Regions from separate parts of the Aliiglaciecola sp. NS0011-25 genome, predicted to be linked through region 2. Evidence: predicted binding sites of a transcription regulator. Region 2 holds the regulator's gene; each other region holds the start of a gene.
What was found. Region 2 encodes FNR, which switches genes on or off when oxygen is low (the NO sensors DNR and NnrR bind a similar motif). Its sites were predicted from a motif close to TTGATCTAGATCAA; they were not measured.

Region 1: frdA (fumarate reductase (quinol) flavoprotein subunit) is a predicted target of FNR. The motif match lies at 2,951-2,964, and genes of this name have one in related genera.
Region 3: ABWV72_RS13980 (cytochrome ubiquinol oxidase subunit I) is a predicted target of FNR. The motif match lies at 1,855-1,868, and genes of this name have one in related genera.

Annotation. Positions count from the first base shown of each region.
Region 1 is NZ_BAABWR010000006.1:68,979-73,743, reverse strand. It holds gene ABWV72_RS06855 (acyl-CoA dehydrogenase family protein) at 8-1,234, shown strand; gene ABWV72_RS06850 (histidine phosphatase family protein) at 1,354-2,055, shown strand; gene ABWV72_RS06845 (SDR family oxidoreductase) at 2,091-2,840, shown strand; gene frdA (fumarate reductase (quinol) flavoprotein subunit) at 3,088-4,765, shown strand, end outside.
Region 2 is NZ_BAABWR010000019.1:15,007-19,771, forward strand. It holds gene ABWV72_RS15960 (heavy metal translocating P-type ATPase) at 1-504, shown strand, start outside; gene ccoS (cbb3-type cytochrome oxidase assembly protein CcoS) at 527-712, shown strand; gene ABWV72_RS15970 (sulfite exporter TauE/SafE family protein) at 709-1,374, shown strand; gene fnr (fumarate/nitrate reduction transcriptional regulator Fnr) at 1,400-2,137, shown strand; gene uspE (universal stress protein UspE) at 2,252-3,184, shown strand; gene ttcA (tRNA 2-thiocytidine(32) synthetase TtcA) at 3,321-4,208, shown strand; gene ABWV72_RS15990 (patatin-like phospholipase family protein) at 4,224-4,765, shown strand, end outside.
Region 3 is NZ_BAABWR010000015.1:40,057-44,821, forward strand. It holds gene ABWV72_RS13970 (NAD(P)/FAD-dependent oxidoreductase) at 1-1,054, shown strand, start outside; gene ABWV72_RS13975 (Tll0287-like domain-containing protein) at 1,063-1,698, shown strand; gene ABWV72_RS13980 (cytochrome ubiquinol oxidase subunit I) at 1,953-3,545, shown strand; gene cydB (cytochrome d ubiquinol oxidase subunit II) at 3,542-4,678, shown strand; gene cydX (cytochrome bd-I oxidase subunit CydX) at 4,697-4,765, shown strand, end outside.

The DNA of each region.
Region 1 (4,765 bases), on a different contig from region 2:
GACAATTATGCATTTCGAACACAGTCAAAAAGCACAAGATTACCTTGCTCGCGTAAAAGCCTTTATGCAAGAACACATTTATCCCATCGAGAGCAAGATCTACGCGGAAATGGAAGAAATGAATCCCGCTGGTGATTGGAAAAACTGGAAGCTTCACCCGGATGTTGAAAACTTAAAAAAAGAAGCTAGAAAACAAGGGCTTTGGAATTTATTTCTACCGGACGATAAATTAGGCAAAGGACTGAGCTGCTTAGAATACGCTCCCTTAGCTGAAGAAATGGGCCGAGTCCCCTTCTCCCCTGAAATTTTTAACTGTAATGCTCCAGACACGGGCAATATGGAAGTGCTTTACCATTTTGGTTCTGAGGCACAAAAACAAAAATGGCTAACTCCTTTGTTAGCTGGCGAAATCCGCTCTGTTTTTGGCATGACTGAGCCTGAAGTGGCGTCTTCGGATGCAACCAATATGGCGGCGACCATAGAGCTAGACGGTGACGAAGCGGTAATTAATGGTAAAAAATGGTGGAGCACTGGTTTAGGCCACCCTAATGCCAAAGTTACGGTCTTTATGGGCTTATCCAATCCTGAAAATGACCGGCATGCCCAACACAGCATGGTATTGGTTCCCCTTGATACTAAAGGCATCGAAATTAAACGCATGCTAACCGCTTATGGCGATTACGATGCTCCTTATGGTCATGGTGAAATGCACTTTACCAATGTTCGCGTACCCAAAGAAAATATCATCATGGGCATGGGTAAAGGTTTTGCTATTGCCCAAGGTAGACTTGGTCCTGGCCGCATACATCACTGCATGCGCGCTATCGGTATGGCGGAAAAAGCCCTTGAGCTGGCCATTTTACGTGGACAGTCACGTCAAGCATTTGGAAAACCAATCATAAAATTGGGAGGCAACCAAGAACGCATTGCAGAAGCACGCATGGCAATAGATCAAGCTCGCCTGCTAACCTTAAATGCAGCGTGGAAAATAGATGCTGGGGGCGTAAAGAATGCCATGACAGAGATATCAGCGATAAAAGTGGTTGTGCCTAGAATGCTGCAAAATGTTGTTGATATGGCCATCCAGTTTCATGGTGGTGCAGGCATGTGCAGTGACTTCCCTCTTGCGCGTTTTGCTGCCGGGGCTCGTTCACTCAGACTTGCAGACGGTCCAGATGAAGTGCATCAGGGTATGGTGACTCGCATTGAGCTTAAAAAGTACTTGAACAAGTAAGCTTGTCCTACTTGGTTAATGTAAGTATCTAAGATACTAAGGGAATACACTAGGCTATAAGCTTGATGATACCATCAAGCTTATTTGATGCTTTGAACAACGATTTAATAGGATAAAATTTGACAGCCATTTATTTAATTAGACATGGCCAAGCCTCTTTTGGCCAACAAAATTACGATAAGCTTTCGGATGTCGGACATCAGCAAGCTAAGCTGTTAGGTAATTCATTACAGACTCGGATAGGCGACTTTGATAAGGTGTTTTTAGGCAGTATGTTACGGCATAAACAAACCTTACAAAATTGTTTGTCTGGGATGTCATCCGTAGTTGATGAATCGAATTGGAATTTCGATGCCAATTGGAATGAATACGATCATAACGACATAATTGCCCAAATGGGGCCGGAGTTTACTGATGCACCTTCAGTTAAAAACTGGTTATTAACCCAAAACAATCCAAAAGCAGCCTTTGAGAAATTATTCAACGACGCCATGAATCGCTGGATGTCAGGCCAACACTGTGACGAATATGTCGAGTCATGGGAGCGATACCTGAATCGCATAAAAGGCGCGTTGGAAAATGTGATTAACAACGCAAAAGGTGCCAAAAAAGTCGCGGTTTTCACCTCCGGCGGACCGATTTCGGTGGTTAGTCAATATTTGTTAGGAATCCCGCCAAGCAATGTAATGCAAGTAAATTGGACCCTGGTAAACTGCGGTATTACTAAGTTAGTAAACACCCAATCTAGAGTATTTTTGTCTACCTTAAATGACCATAGTCATTTCGAAGGTCAACATAAATCTTTAATCACCTATAAATAATTTTTAATCATGAAACTCAAAAACATAGGCCAATTATGAGCAGAAAAAACATATTAATTACCGGCGCCAGCTCAGGCTTAGGTAAAGGCATGGCCATTGAATTTGCCAAAATGAACCGAAATTTGGCACTTTGCGCTCGCCGTATTGAGCGGTTAGAAGCATTAAAACAAGAACTACTCAGTATCAACCCAAATATCACCGTCTCAATCAAATCGCTAGACGTAGACAACCATGAACAGGTATTCGAAGTATTCAACGAGTTTCATCAAGAATTGGGACAATTAGACAGAGTGATTGTTAATGCAGGAATGGGAAAAGGAGCTGCCATAGGTACGGGATACTTTCACGCCAATAAGCAGACAGCCATCACCAATTTCGTTTCGGCATTAGCACAGTGTGAAGCTGCAATGGCAATATTCAGACAGCAGAATAGCGGCCATTTAGTGACCATTTCATCGATAAGCGCGATTCGTGGAGCACGAAGAGCGATGAACGTTTATGCCGCCACCAAAGCCGGACTAAGTTCACTCACTGAAGGAATCAGAATTGACGTTTTGGATACCCCCATTAAAGTATCCACCGTACACCCTGGTTTTATCAAAAGTGAAATTAACGAAAAAGTTAAAAAAGTCCCCTTTATTGTAGATACAGAAACCGGCTGTAAAGCAATTATCAAAGAAATAGAAAAAGAAGGCGCAAACAGCTACGTGCCTAAATGGCCTTGGGCAGTCATTCGGCCAATTTTGAGCATAGCTCCACTGAGCTGGTTAAAGAAAATGAGTTAAACAACGAGCAAGCTATGGCTTGCTTTGTTCATTATGATCGCGGTCTGCCAAAAACACCCAGTCTCCTCCCCCACAAAATGCCCCCAAACAAGACCACTAAATAAAATTAATTGATCAAGGTCATTATTTAGTCGTTTAACAGTATTAACCACAGTTTATTTATGGTTATATTATCTACCTAGAGATATCACCTTTTAGCGAATACTTGTTTTGGGTTGGATAACAAATCTATAGGGAATGGGACCAAATGAAATACCTAGATTATGATGTACTTATCGTTGGAGGTGGCGGTGCGGGGTTACGAGCCAGTATTGCTGCAGCTGAGCAGGCACAAGCAGCCGGCCTTAATTTAAGTATCGGTTTAGTTTCCAAAGTTTATCCTATGCGCTCGCACACTGTTGCGGCAGAAGGTGGAGCAGCGGCGGTTACCCGTGAAGATGATAGTTTTGCCGCGCACATTGAAGACACTGTCGCAGGTGGTGACTGGTTAGCAGAGCAATCTGTAGTCGATTACTTCGTGCGCCATGCTCATCAAGAATTAGTGCAATTGGAACACTGGGGTTGCCCTTGGAGCCGCAAAAAAGGTGGTTCAGTGCAAGTTCGTCGCTTTGGCGGCATGAAAATAGAACGCACTTGGTTTGCAGCCGATAAAACCGGCTTCCACATGTTACATACGTTATTTCAAACCTCCTTACGCTTTAATCAAATCCAGCGTCTAGATGAATTTTTTGTGCTCGATTTGTTAGTCAATGATGGACAAATTTCGGGCATTGTCGCCTTGGAAATAGCCACAGGTGAATTGCATTTTATTCGAGCTAAATCGGTTATTTTGGCAACCGGTGGTGCAGGAAGACTATTTCGCTTCAACACCAATGGTGGCATTGTAACCGGTGATGGTATGGCACTGGCCTATCGTCATGGTGTGGCACTGCGCGACATGGAATTTGTGCAATACCATCCCACCGGCCTGCCAGGTTCAGGGATACTGATTACTGAAGCCTCACGTGGTGAAGGTGGCTTAATGCTCAACAAACAGGGCTACCGTTACCTGCAAGATTACGGTTTAGGTCCGGAAACACCTGTAGGTGAGCCTAAAAATAAATACATGGAACTGGGGCCTAGAGACAAACTGTCACAGGCGTTTTGGCATGAACAACAGGCAGGACGTACTGGCCGCTTCGGCGACAGTGACGTTGTCTATCTTGATTTACGGCACCTCGGAAAAGCCTACTTACACGAACGCCTTCCCTTTATATGTGAGCTGGCAAAATCCTATGTCAATGTAGACCCAGTCAAGGAGCCTATACCGGTGCGCCCTGCGGTGCATTACACCATGGGCGGGATCACCACCAATGCCAAGTGTGAAACCTCAATAAAAGGACTCTTTGCCGCCGGAGAATGTGCTTCGGTTGGCCTGCATGGGGCTAACCGCTTAGGTTCCAATTCGCTCAGTGAGTTATTGGTATTTGGCCGTCTAGCCGGCGAGCAAGCGGTAGCATTTAGTCAACAGCGAGAACTCACGCCCTCAGCTGATTTAGAAGCTCAGTTTGAAGTTCAACAACAACGTATAACCACATTGCGTAATCAACAAGGTCGAGAAAGTTGGGTAGCGATAAAACGAGAGTTATTAAAAACCATGGAACAAGGCTGTGGAATTTATCGCGATCAAGCAGGATTACAGCAAACGTTGAACACCATCCGAGAGCTCAAAACACGCTATCAACAAATAACAATCGCAGATAAAAGCCTTGGCTACAATACCGAGCTATTGCAGTGTATCGAGCTTGGGTTTGGTATAGATGTGGCTGAAGCAACCTGCTTAGCGGCGTTATTGCGCCGTGAATCTAGAGGTGCTCACCAGCGCCTTGATGAAGGTTGCACCCAGCGTGACGATGAGCAGTATTTACAACATAGTCTGGTTTATT
Region 2 (4,765 bases):
GACGCAAAACAACTCGTCGATGACTTACGCAGCAAACAATTGGTGATGTTAAGTGGTGACTCAGAAATAAACGCGTCTTTGGTCGCTGATTCTTTAGGTATCCCAAACGTTTATTTTAGACAAACGCCAATACAAAAACTGACATACATTCAAAACTTACAAGCCAAAGGACACAAAGTTTTGATGATTGGTGATGGCATCAATGACGCCCCAGTTTTGGCCGCTGCTGATGTATCAATTGCGGTAGGTGACGCCAGTGACATGGCGAAACGTTCTGCCGATATCATTTTATTAAATTCAAAATTAAGTAATGTTAAGTTTGCTGTTAGTATGGCGATTAAAGTGCGTACCAAAATCAAACAGAACATGGTTTGGGCCATTGGCTATAACGCGTTAATTCTTCCCCTAGCAGTAGCCGGATATTTAAGCCCGTGGATGGCCGTAATTGGCATGTCGTTAAGTTCAATTATTGTGGTCGCAAACTCTATTCGTTTACTACGTTAACCAGCGCTAATAGGAAATTAAAGTGAGTATCATTTATGTGCTAATCCCCATCGCTATTGTGCTAGTACTGTTAGCCATAGGGATCTTTTTTTGGGCGGTCAAATCCAATCAGTTTGAAGATTTAGAGCGTCAAGGATACAACATTCTATTCGATGATGACGTGGATAAAAAAGTACAAGTAAAAAAGCCAAAAACTAACGACAAATGAACGACTTAAGCTGGTTTTCTGCAATATTAATCGGACTTGCTGGAAGTGTGCATTGCGCTGGGATGTGCGGTGGAATTGTGACCTCATTTACCTTTGCATTACCAAAGAATAAGTCACAATGGCCGTATTTAATTGCCTATAATTCAGGCCGCATTTTATCTTATAGTTTCGCTGGCGCAATCGCTGGGCTGTTGGGTCAGATCGTCACCACAAAATCCTTTATCAATCCTCAAGCACTGACCCTTTTTGGCGGAGTATTTATGGTTCTGCTTGGATTATATGTGGGACAGTGGTCAAAACTACTGGTTAAAGTAGAAAAAGTTGGCGCTATTTTTTGGCGTAAAATTAGTCCCATATCAAAGCGTTTCATTCCCTTTAAACACCCAATCTATGCTGTACCCTATGGCCTAATCTGGGGCTGGTTGCCCTGTGGATTGGTTTATTCGACGTTAACATGGAGTGTTTCCACCGGCAGTGTGGTACAAGGTGCTATCACCATGTTTTGCTTTGGCTTGGGCACTTTGCCCATCATGTTAGCAATGGGAGCCAGCGCCAGCCAAATAAGAGGATGGTTGACCCAACCAGTGGTAAAACGAAGCGTTGCAGTCTTATTATGCTTATTTGGCTTGATTTTATGTTACCAAGGGATTCATAATTGGTAACTAATGAATTAATTGGAATTAACTAATGTCAGATCCGAACAAGTTCAGTATTCGCTGCCAAAACTGCAGTTTTAATCACCTATGTATACCGGTGGCTCTGAATCAGACTGAAATGGAGAGTTTGGACGAAATCATAGAACGCAAGCGCCCTTTGCATAAAAATGATCAATTAACTATTCCTGGGCAAAAATTTACGTCGCTGTTTGCAGTAAGAACGGGCTCATTTAAATCTTACATAACCTCTCCCGATGGCGAACAACAAATTACAGGGTTTCATTTTCCCGGTGATATTGTCGGCTTTGATGGACTATTTTCTGAAAAATATCAAAGTTATAATCAAGCGATGGAAACCTCCATGGTTTGTGAGTTACCTTACGACAAGTTAGATATTATGAGCGCACAACTTCCTACACTGCGCAAAGAAATGCTTAAAATTATGAGCACAGAAATAAACCAAGATCACAGTCTCATGATGTTATTAAACAAGCGCACAGCAGAAGAACGTCTTGCCCACTTCCTAATTAATCTATCAGATCGTTTTCGCTCCCGCGGTTTTTCTGAATTAGAATTTAATTTAACCATGACCCGAAACGAAATTGGTAATCACCTTGGTTTAACTGTTGAAACCGTGAGTCGTTTACTCACCCGTTTTCAAAAAGAAAATATCATCAAAGTTGATGGGAAATTTATACAAATTCTCAATTTGGCGGTACTTAGAGAAAAACTTGGTGAACACGTTTTAAATAAACAAGCCTGCGGTTAAGTCTTTTAATTTAAATTGATTCAGGTCAAAACAATTAGTCTGTTAATTGGCAAACTAGCTAAAGTAGCCATACACTTAATATACGTAGTGTAAACGTTTGAAGGGAATTAATTTATGTCCGTATTTAACAAAATACTAGCTGTTGTAGACCCAACTACAGAAGATCAAAAAGCGTTTAAAAGAGCGCTTTTATTGGCAGAAAAGACCGGCGCCAGTATTACTGCGTTTCTGTCCATATATGATTTCTCTTATGAAATGACCACTATGCTCACCGTGGATGAAAGAGAAACGATGCGCCAAGCTGTGGTGGATGACAAAACCGATTGGCTTGCCAATATAGTTGAACCCCTAGCGGCTAACTCATCTATTTCAGTAGATATAAAAGTGGTCTGGCATAATCGGCCATATGAAAGTGTATTGTTCGAAGTGATTGATCACAGCTATGATTTAATCGTCAAAGGAACCCACGAGCATGACACCCTAAAGTCAGTGATATTCACCCCTACTGATTGGCATATCCTACGTAAATCACCGGTTCCAGTTTTACTTGTCAAAGAACATGATTGGCCTATTAATGGCAATATTTTAGCTGCGGTAGATGTGGGCAGTGAAGATGAAGAACATCATAGCTTAAACAAGTTAATCACTAAAACCGCTGGATTGATGGCTGATTTACTGGAAGGACATGTAAACTTGGTTAATTCTTACCCAGGTACACCGGTTAATATTGCCATCGAAATACCAGAGTTCGATCCGGTTGGCTATACAGAGTCAGTTAAACAACACCACGCCAAATGTATGCTTGAGCACGCTCAAGAATTCAATATCCCACAAGAAAATCAGCATCTTAGTGAAGGTTTGCCTGAGGATGTCATTCCTTCAGTGGCAAAAGCTATCGACGCAGAGTTAGTGGTTATCGGTACTGTAGGTCGCACCGGTATTACAGCCGCCCTTATCGGTAACACGGCTGAACATACAATAGATTCACTCAATTGTGACGTTTTAGCAATTAAACCAGAAGGCTTTGAGTGTCCTCTTAAACATTAACCTTACATAACCTTGTGATTCTTAGAAAATGACTGCAAACATTTAAATTTAGGGTGTTTATGTCCTTTATGAGGACAGGTATAATCCGCGCTGATAGCAATGTTTTTCTAGGAATAAGATGAGTAAGGTCGAGTCTCTGTCTGAGAGTAAAAAATACAGTTTTAATAAACTTCAAAAGCGCCTAAGACGAAATGTAGGCAAAGCAATTGCCGATTTTAATATGATCGAAGATGGCGATAAGGTAATGGTCTGCCTGTCTGGCGGAAAAGACAGTTACACCATGCTTGATATTTTAATGTTTCTGCAAAAGATTGCGCCAATTAAATTTGAAATTATTGCGGTTAATTTAGATCAGAAGCAACCAGGCTTCCCCGCTCAGATACTGCCTAATTACTTACAAGAATTGCAAGTTGCATTTGAAATCGTCACAGAAGACACCTATTCGATTGTAAAAGATAAAATTCCAGAGGGAAAAACAACTTGTTCACTATGCTCTAGATTACGCAGAGGGATACTTTACAAGACGGCAACCCGACTAGGCGCAACTAAAATCGCGTTGGGGCACCACCGTGACGACATGTTAGAGACACTATTCTTAAACATGTTTTATGGCGGACGCTTAAAATCTATGCCTCCCAAGTTAGTCAGCGATGATGGCAAACAAATGGTCATTCGTCCCCTAGCCTATTGTGCTGAAAAAGAAATTACCCAATATTCTGATTTAATTGAGTTCCCGATTATTCCTTGTAATTTATGTGGCTCGCAAGAGAACCTACAACGCAAAGTTATTAAAAACATGCTAGTAGACTGGAACAAGCGTTTTCCGGGTAGGATTGAAAGTATGTTTAGGGCAATGCAGAATGTCGTGCCTTCGCATCTTGCCGATAGTGAACTTTTCGACTTTAAAACCTTAGAGACGCAACAAACACCGTTTGTTAACGGTGATATTGGATTTGATCAAGAAGATTTTTCTACACCTTCAACAAGTGCTGATGACACTGTCAAAATAATCAATATTAGTTAAGGATCATTTTAGTAAATGAAAATTGGATTAGCACTAGGAAGCGGCGCTGCTCGAGGTTGGGCGCATATAGGTATAATACAGGCGTTAGAAGAACTAGGCATCAAGGTTGACGTGGTCGCTGGTTGTTCCATTGGTGCCTATGTAGGAGCCGCGTATGCAAGCAATAAACTGGATCCACTCGCAGAATGGGCAAGCTCTCTAACTGAGTGGCAAGTTTTAGGACTGTTAGGGGTTGGATTTCGTAAAGGTGGACTGGCTAGCGGAATTAAAGTGTTTAAAGCCCTCGAAGACAATTTTTGCGAACGAGACTTTGAACACTTATCCAAACCCTTAGGTGTTGTGGCGACCGATTTATATAGTGGTAAAGAGGTTTCATTTACTCAAGGTCCTATTGCGGATGCGGTTAGAGCATCCTGTGCAATACCTGCCCTGTTTCCACCCATTGCGCACAAAGGCCGTTGGCTAGTGGATGGTGCTGTGGTCAACCCAGTGCCGGTAAATCTTTGTCGGCAACTAGGTGCTGACTTTGTTTTTGCGGTTAATCTAAGTGCAGATTT
Region 3 (4,765 bases), on a different contig from region 2:
CATTTGTGCAAAAGTGGACAAAATTGATGCCGCAAACAAGGTTATTTTAACCCATGAAAATGAAAGCATAAGTTACGATTATTTGATAATCGCTACAGGTCCAAAACTCGCGTTTAGTAATATTAAAGGAGCTGGCCCAGATTATTATACCCAATCCATATGTACCTTAGATCATGCCAAACAATGTTATCTAGATTTCGAAAAACTGCTGAAAAACCCCGGTCCAGTTGTGGTTGGTGCGTTTCAAGGCGCAAGTTGTTTTGGGCCAGCTTACGAATATGCGTTTATATTAGATAAAGCTCTTCGCGATGCCAAAATCCGCCATAAAGTTCCAATCCATTTTGTTACCAGTGAACCCTACATCGGACACATGGGATTAGGTGGTGTTGGAGATTCCAAAACCATGTTGGAGTCGGAACTCAGATCTCGAGATATAAAATGGACATGCAATGGCACTGTAGATGAAGTCTGTGAAAATATGATGCATGTATCCGAATTAAACCGTAAAGGAGAAGTGGAATTAGAACATCAGCTGCCTTTTCATCACGCCATGTTAATACCGCCTTTTAGTGGCGTGGATGCAGTCGCAAATGTTGACGGCTTGTGCAATCCAAAGGGATTTGTTGTTACCGATGAATTCCATCGTAATCCAACTTATCCAACTATTTTTTCGGGCGGTGTTTGTGTTGCTATTCCACCAGTTGAGACAACACCAGTGCCCACAGGGACGCCTAAAACCGGTTACATGATAGAAACAATGATGACAGCTATTGCGCACAATCTAAAAGCTCTCATTATTGACAATCAACCACCGCAAACCAAAGGTACTATGCACGCAATTTGCCTAGCCGACATGGGAAATACTGGGGCAGCATTTGTGGCAATGCCGCAAATTCCTCCCCGCAATGTCGCTTGGTTTAAAAAGGGCAAATGGGTGCATTTAGCCAAAATCGCATTTGAAAAGTATTTTATGCGCAAAATGCGCACCGGCACCAGTGAACCTGTTTACGAAAAGTATGTGTTAAAAGCACTTGGAATAGAACGTTTAGAGTAGGAATAATTATGAACAAGATTTTGGCAATATATTCAACGACAGTTAGCTTATCGATCATATCCGGTTTTGGGTTATATATGACGCTAGCCAATGCAAATGAAATAACAAAATCAAATATACCATTGGCCAACAATAAAGTTGAAAATCAACAAGATAATGCAGCGTATAAACAAATCGCCAAGGAAAAAATGGCGCAATTTGGAAAGCAACTCAAAAGCGCATTATTGGACGCAATTGCTACTGGCGGTTTTGAAAATGCAGTGGAAGTTTGTCAGAATGAAGCACCGAAAATAGCCGCCGAACTATCCACTGATGGCTGGCAATTAAGTCGCACTAGCTTAAAAACTCGTAACCCTCTTAATCTGCCAAATGAATGGCAAAAGCCTGTATTACTTGAGTTTGAACAACAAGCTCAAAATGGAAGACCGATAGATAAATTAGTATTCAGCGATACCGTAAACGGTCAATTTAGGATGATGAAAGCGATTCCTACTGGCCAGCTATGTATCGCCTGCCACGGCACAAATATTTCACCTGAATTATCCAACAAAATTAACCAGCACTACCCACAAGACACAGCAATCAACTTCTCTTTAAAGGATATTCGCGGTGCTTTTAGTGTCACAGCGCCTATAGGTCAATAATCTACTTGTGATTAAATCACATATTGTCACTTATGACAGAACCTCTGTCATAAGTGACAACCACCCCCCCTATTTAGAGCCATGGTAAAAATAAAACCCTCGTAATTTCATATGGTTACATGAATTTCAAAATTTGGCACGTTGAATGCAATTCTGTTGATTAGGATCAACTCCGAGTTAGAAATCTTCGGAATATAATAAATTTCGCTAACTCTTTATGCGCAAACACATTTTTAATCACTAGGAGAAACAGTATGAACGAGACTCTTATCGAGTTATCTCGTTGGCAATTTGCCTCTACCGTCATGTTTCATTTCATATTTGTTCCATTAACCTTAGGGCTGAGCTTTATGCTTGCCATAATGGAATCAGTTTATGTTTTGACTGGCAAAGAAATCTACAAACAAATGACCAAGTTTTGGGGTAAGTTGTTTGGGATCAACTTTGCCATTGGCGTTGCCACAGGCTTAACCATGGAATTTCAGTTCGGTATGAACTGGTCTTATTATTCCCATTATGTCGGTGATATTTTCGGCGCACCTTTGGCAATTGAAGGGCTCATGGCGTTCTTTTTAGAGTCTACATTCGTTGGTTTGTTTTTCTTTGGTTGGGACAAAATGACCAAGGTAAAACACTTAATGACTACTTGGCTGGTTGCAATTGGATCTAACTTCTCAGCACTTTGGATTTTAATTGCAAATGGTTGGATGCAGTTTCCAGTAGGAGCTGAATTCAACTTTGAATCCATGCGGATGGAAATGACCAGTTTTGCAGAGGTAATTTTCAACCCCGTTGCACAGGTTAAATTTGTACATACCGTTTCTGCAGGATACGTCACAGGCGCTATTTTTGTATTAGCGATTTCGTCATATTATCTACTGAAAAATAAAGACGTTGCTTTTGCTAGACGTTCTTTTGCCATTGCCGCCAGTTTTGGTTTGGCCTCGGTGATTTCGGTCATTATATTGGGTGATGAAAGTGGCTACGAATTAGGTGATGTTCAAAAGGTAAAATTAGCGGCAGTAGAAGCAGAATATGAGACACAACCTGCTCCAGCGGCATTTACCCTATTTGGGATACCCAACGATGAGACCCAAACAGTCGATTATGCAATTCAAATTCCCTATGCCATGGGTATTATTGCCACTCGTTCTCTAGACGAAGAAGTGGTCGGATTAAAAGAGCATAAAGAGCGTCACAGAGAACGAATTTTATCTGGAATTATAGCCTACGACTTACTAGATAAAGTCAGGAATGGAGAAGCGACTGTCAATGAGCGCGCTGACTTTGAACAACACAAAGACAATTTAGGCTTTGCCATGTTGTTGCAACCATTTACCGAAGATGTCAGCAACCCGTCGGAACAAGCTATTCAACAAGCAGTAGACTACAGCATCCCTAAAGTTGCTCCGTTATTTTGGAGTTTCAGGCTGATGGTTGCATCTGGGTTTGCGATGTTAGTACTGTTCGCCCTTGCGTTTTACTATTCCACTAAGCATCAGATTACCAAGCCTCGTTGGTTGTTGAAATTTGCACTTTACAGCCTGCCGCTTCCTTGGATTGCCTCTGAAGCCGGATGGTTTGTAGCAGAATATGGCCGTCAACCTTGGTCGATTGCAGAAATACTACCCGTACATGCATCGGTATCAAATTTATCTGTGACTGATGTCGTCATTACAATAATTGCCTACACATTTTTCTACGCAATTATGTTTATTGCAGCCTTCTATCTCATGCAAAAGTACGCCAAAAAAGGACCTAGCGAGACCTTCGCTGACGCCGAGCGTGAATTAGAAGAAGCCGCTCAGTTACTGAATAATGAACAACCTCAAGGAGCAAACTCATGATTGACTATGAAACGCTGCGCGTTATCTGGTGGGTGTTAATTGGTGTATTACTCATAGGCTTTGCTGTTACCGACGGTTTTGATTTAGGCGTAGGCGCATTGTTAACGCTGATTGGCAAAACCGATCAAGAACGACGAGTTATGATCAACACAATTGGTCCCCATTGGGATGGAAACCAAGTATGGTTTATCACTGCCGGTGGTGCCATTTTTGCGGCTTGGCCAATGATTTATGCCACTGCTTTTTCCGGTCTATACTTAGCGTTAGCCTTAACCTTAATCGCACTTTGGATGCGTCCACTTGGGTTTGACTATCGCAGCAAACTAACCAATAAAAAGTGGCGAATGATGTGGGATTGGGCACTATTTGCTGGCGGATTCATCCCTGCCCTAATATTTGGTGTGGCATTTGGTAATTTGCTACTGGGTATCCCATTTGAGTTAGATGAGACATTGAAATCAACCTATACAGGCTCATTCTTTGGTTTACTCACCCCTTTTGCTTTGCTTACTGGCCTAGTTTCGGTTGCCATGCTGCTAAATCATGGCGCAACTTGGTTACAACTTAAGTCTGATGGTGACCTGTATCAACGAGCGCGCTCTGTTGCGGTGATATTGGCTTGTACAAGTGCGGCGCTTTTCGCTTTAGCAGGTGTTTATTTAGCCCTGGGAGTCGATGGTTATCAAATCACCTCAACCATAGATGTTGCCGCTACGAGTAATCCATTACATAAAACCGTATCGGTTGTCAGTGGTGCATGGTTGCAAAACTACAGCATTTATCCATGGATGGTAGTCGCTCCTGTTCTAGGTATCGTTGCAGCACTCGCCTCTGCCTTGTTTTCAAGTAAAGGAAAAAGTGGTTGGGCGTTTACTGCAAGTGGCTTAAGTATTGCTGGCATCATTTTAACCGCTGGGTTTTCGATGTTTCCGTTTCTACTACCAAGCAGCATCATGCCTGATGCAAGTTTGACTGTGTGGGACGCAACGTCTTCATTTTTAACCCTGCAAACTATGTTTATTGTGGCCTGTGTTTTTGTACCTATAGTGCTGTTTTACACCGCATATGGTTTTTGGGTCATGAGAGGTCGAGTAAAACAAGCTGACTTAAGTAAGTCACACGCAATTTATTAATGTAAAAGGAAAAAGATTATGTGGTATTTCACGTGGATTTTAGGCGTTTTATTGGCTTGCTCATTTGGCATCATTAATGCCATGTGG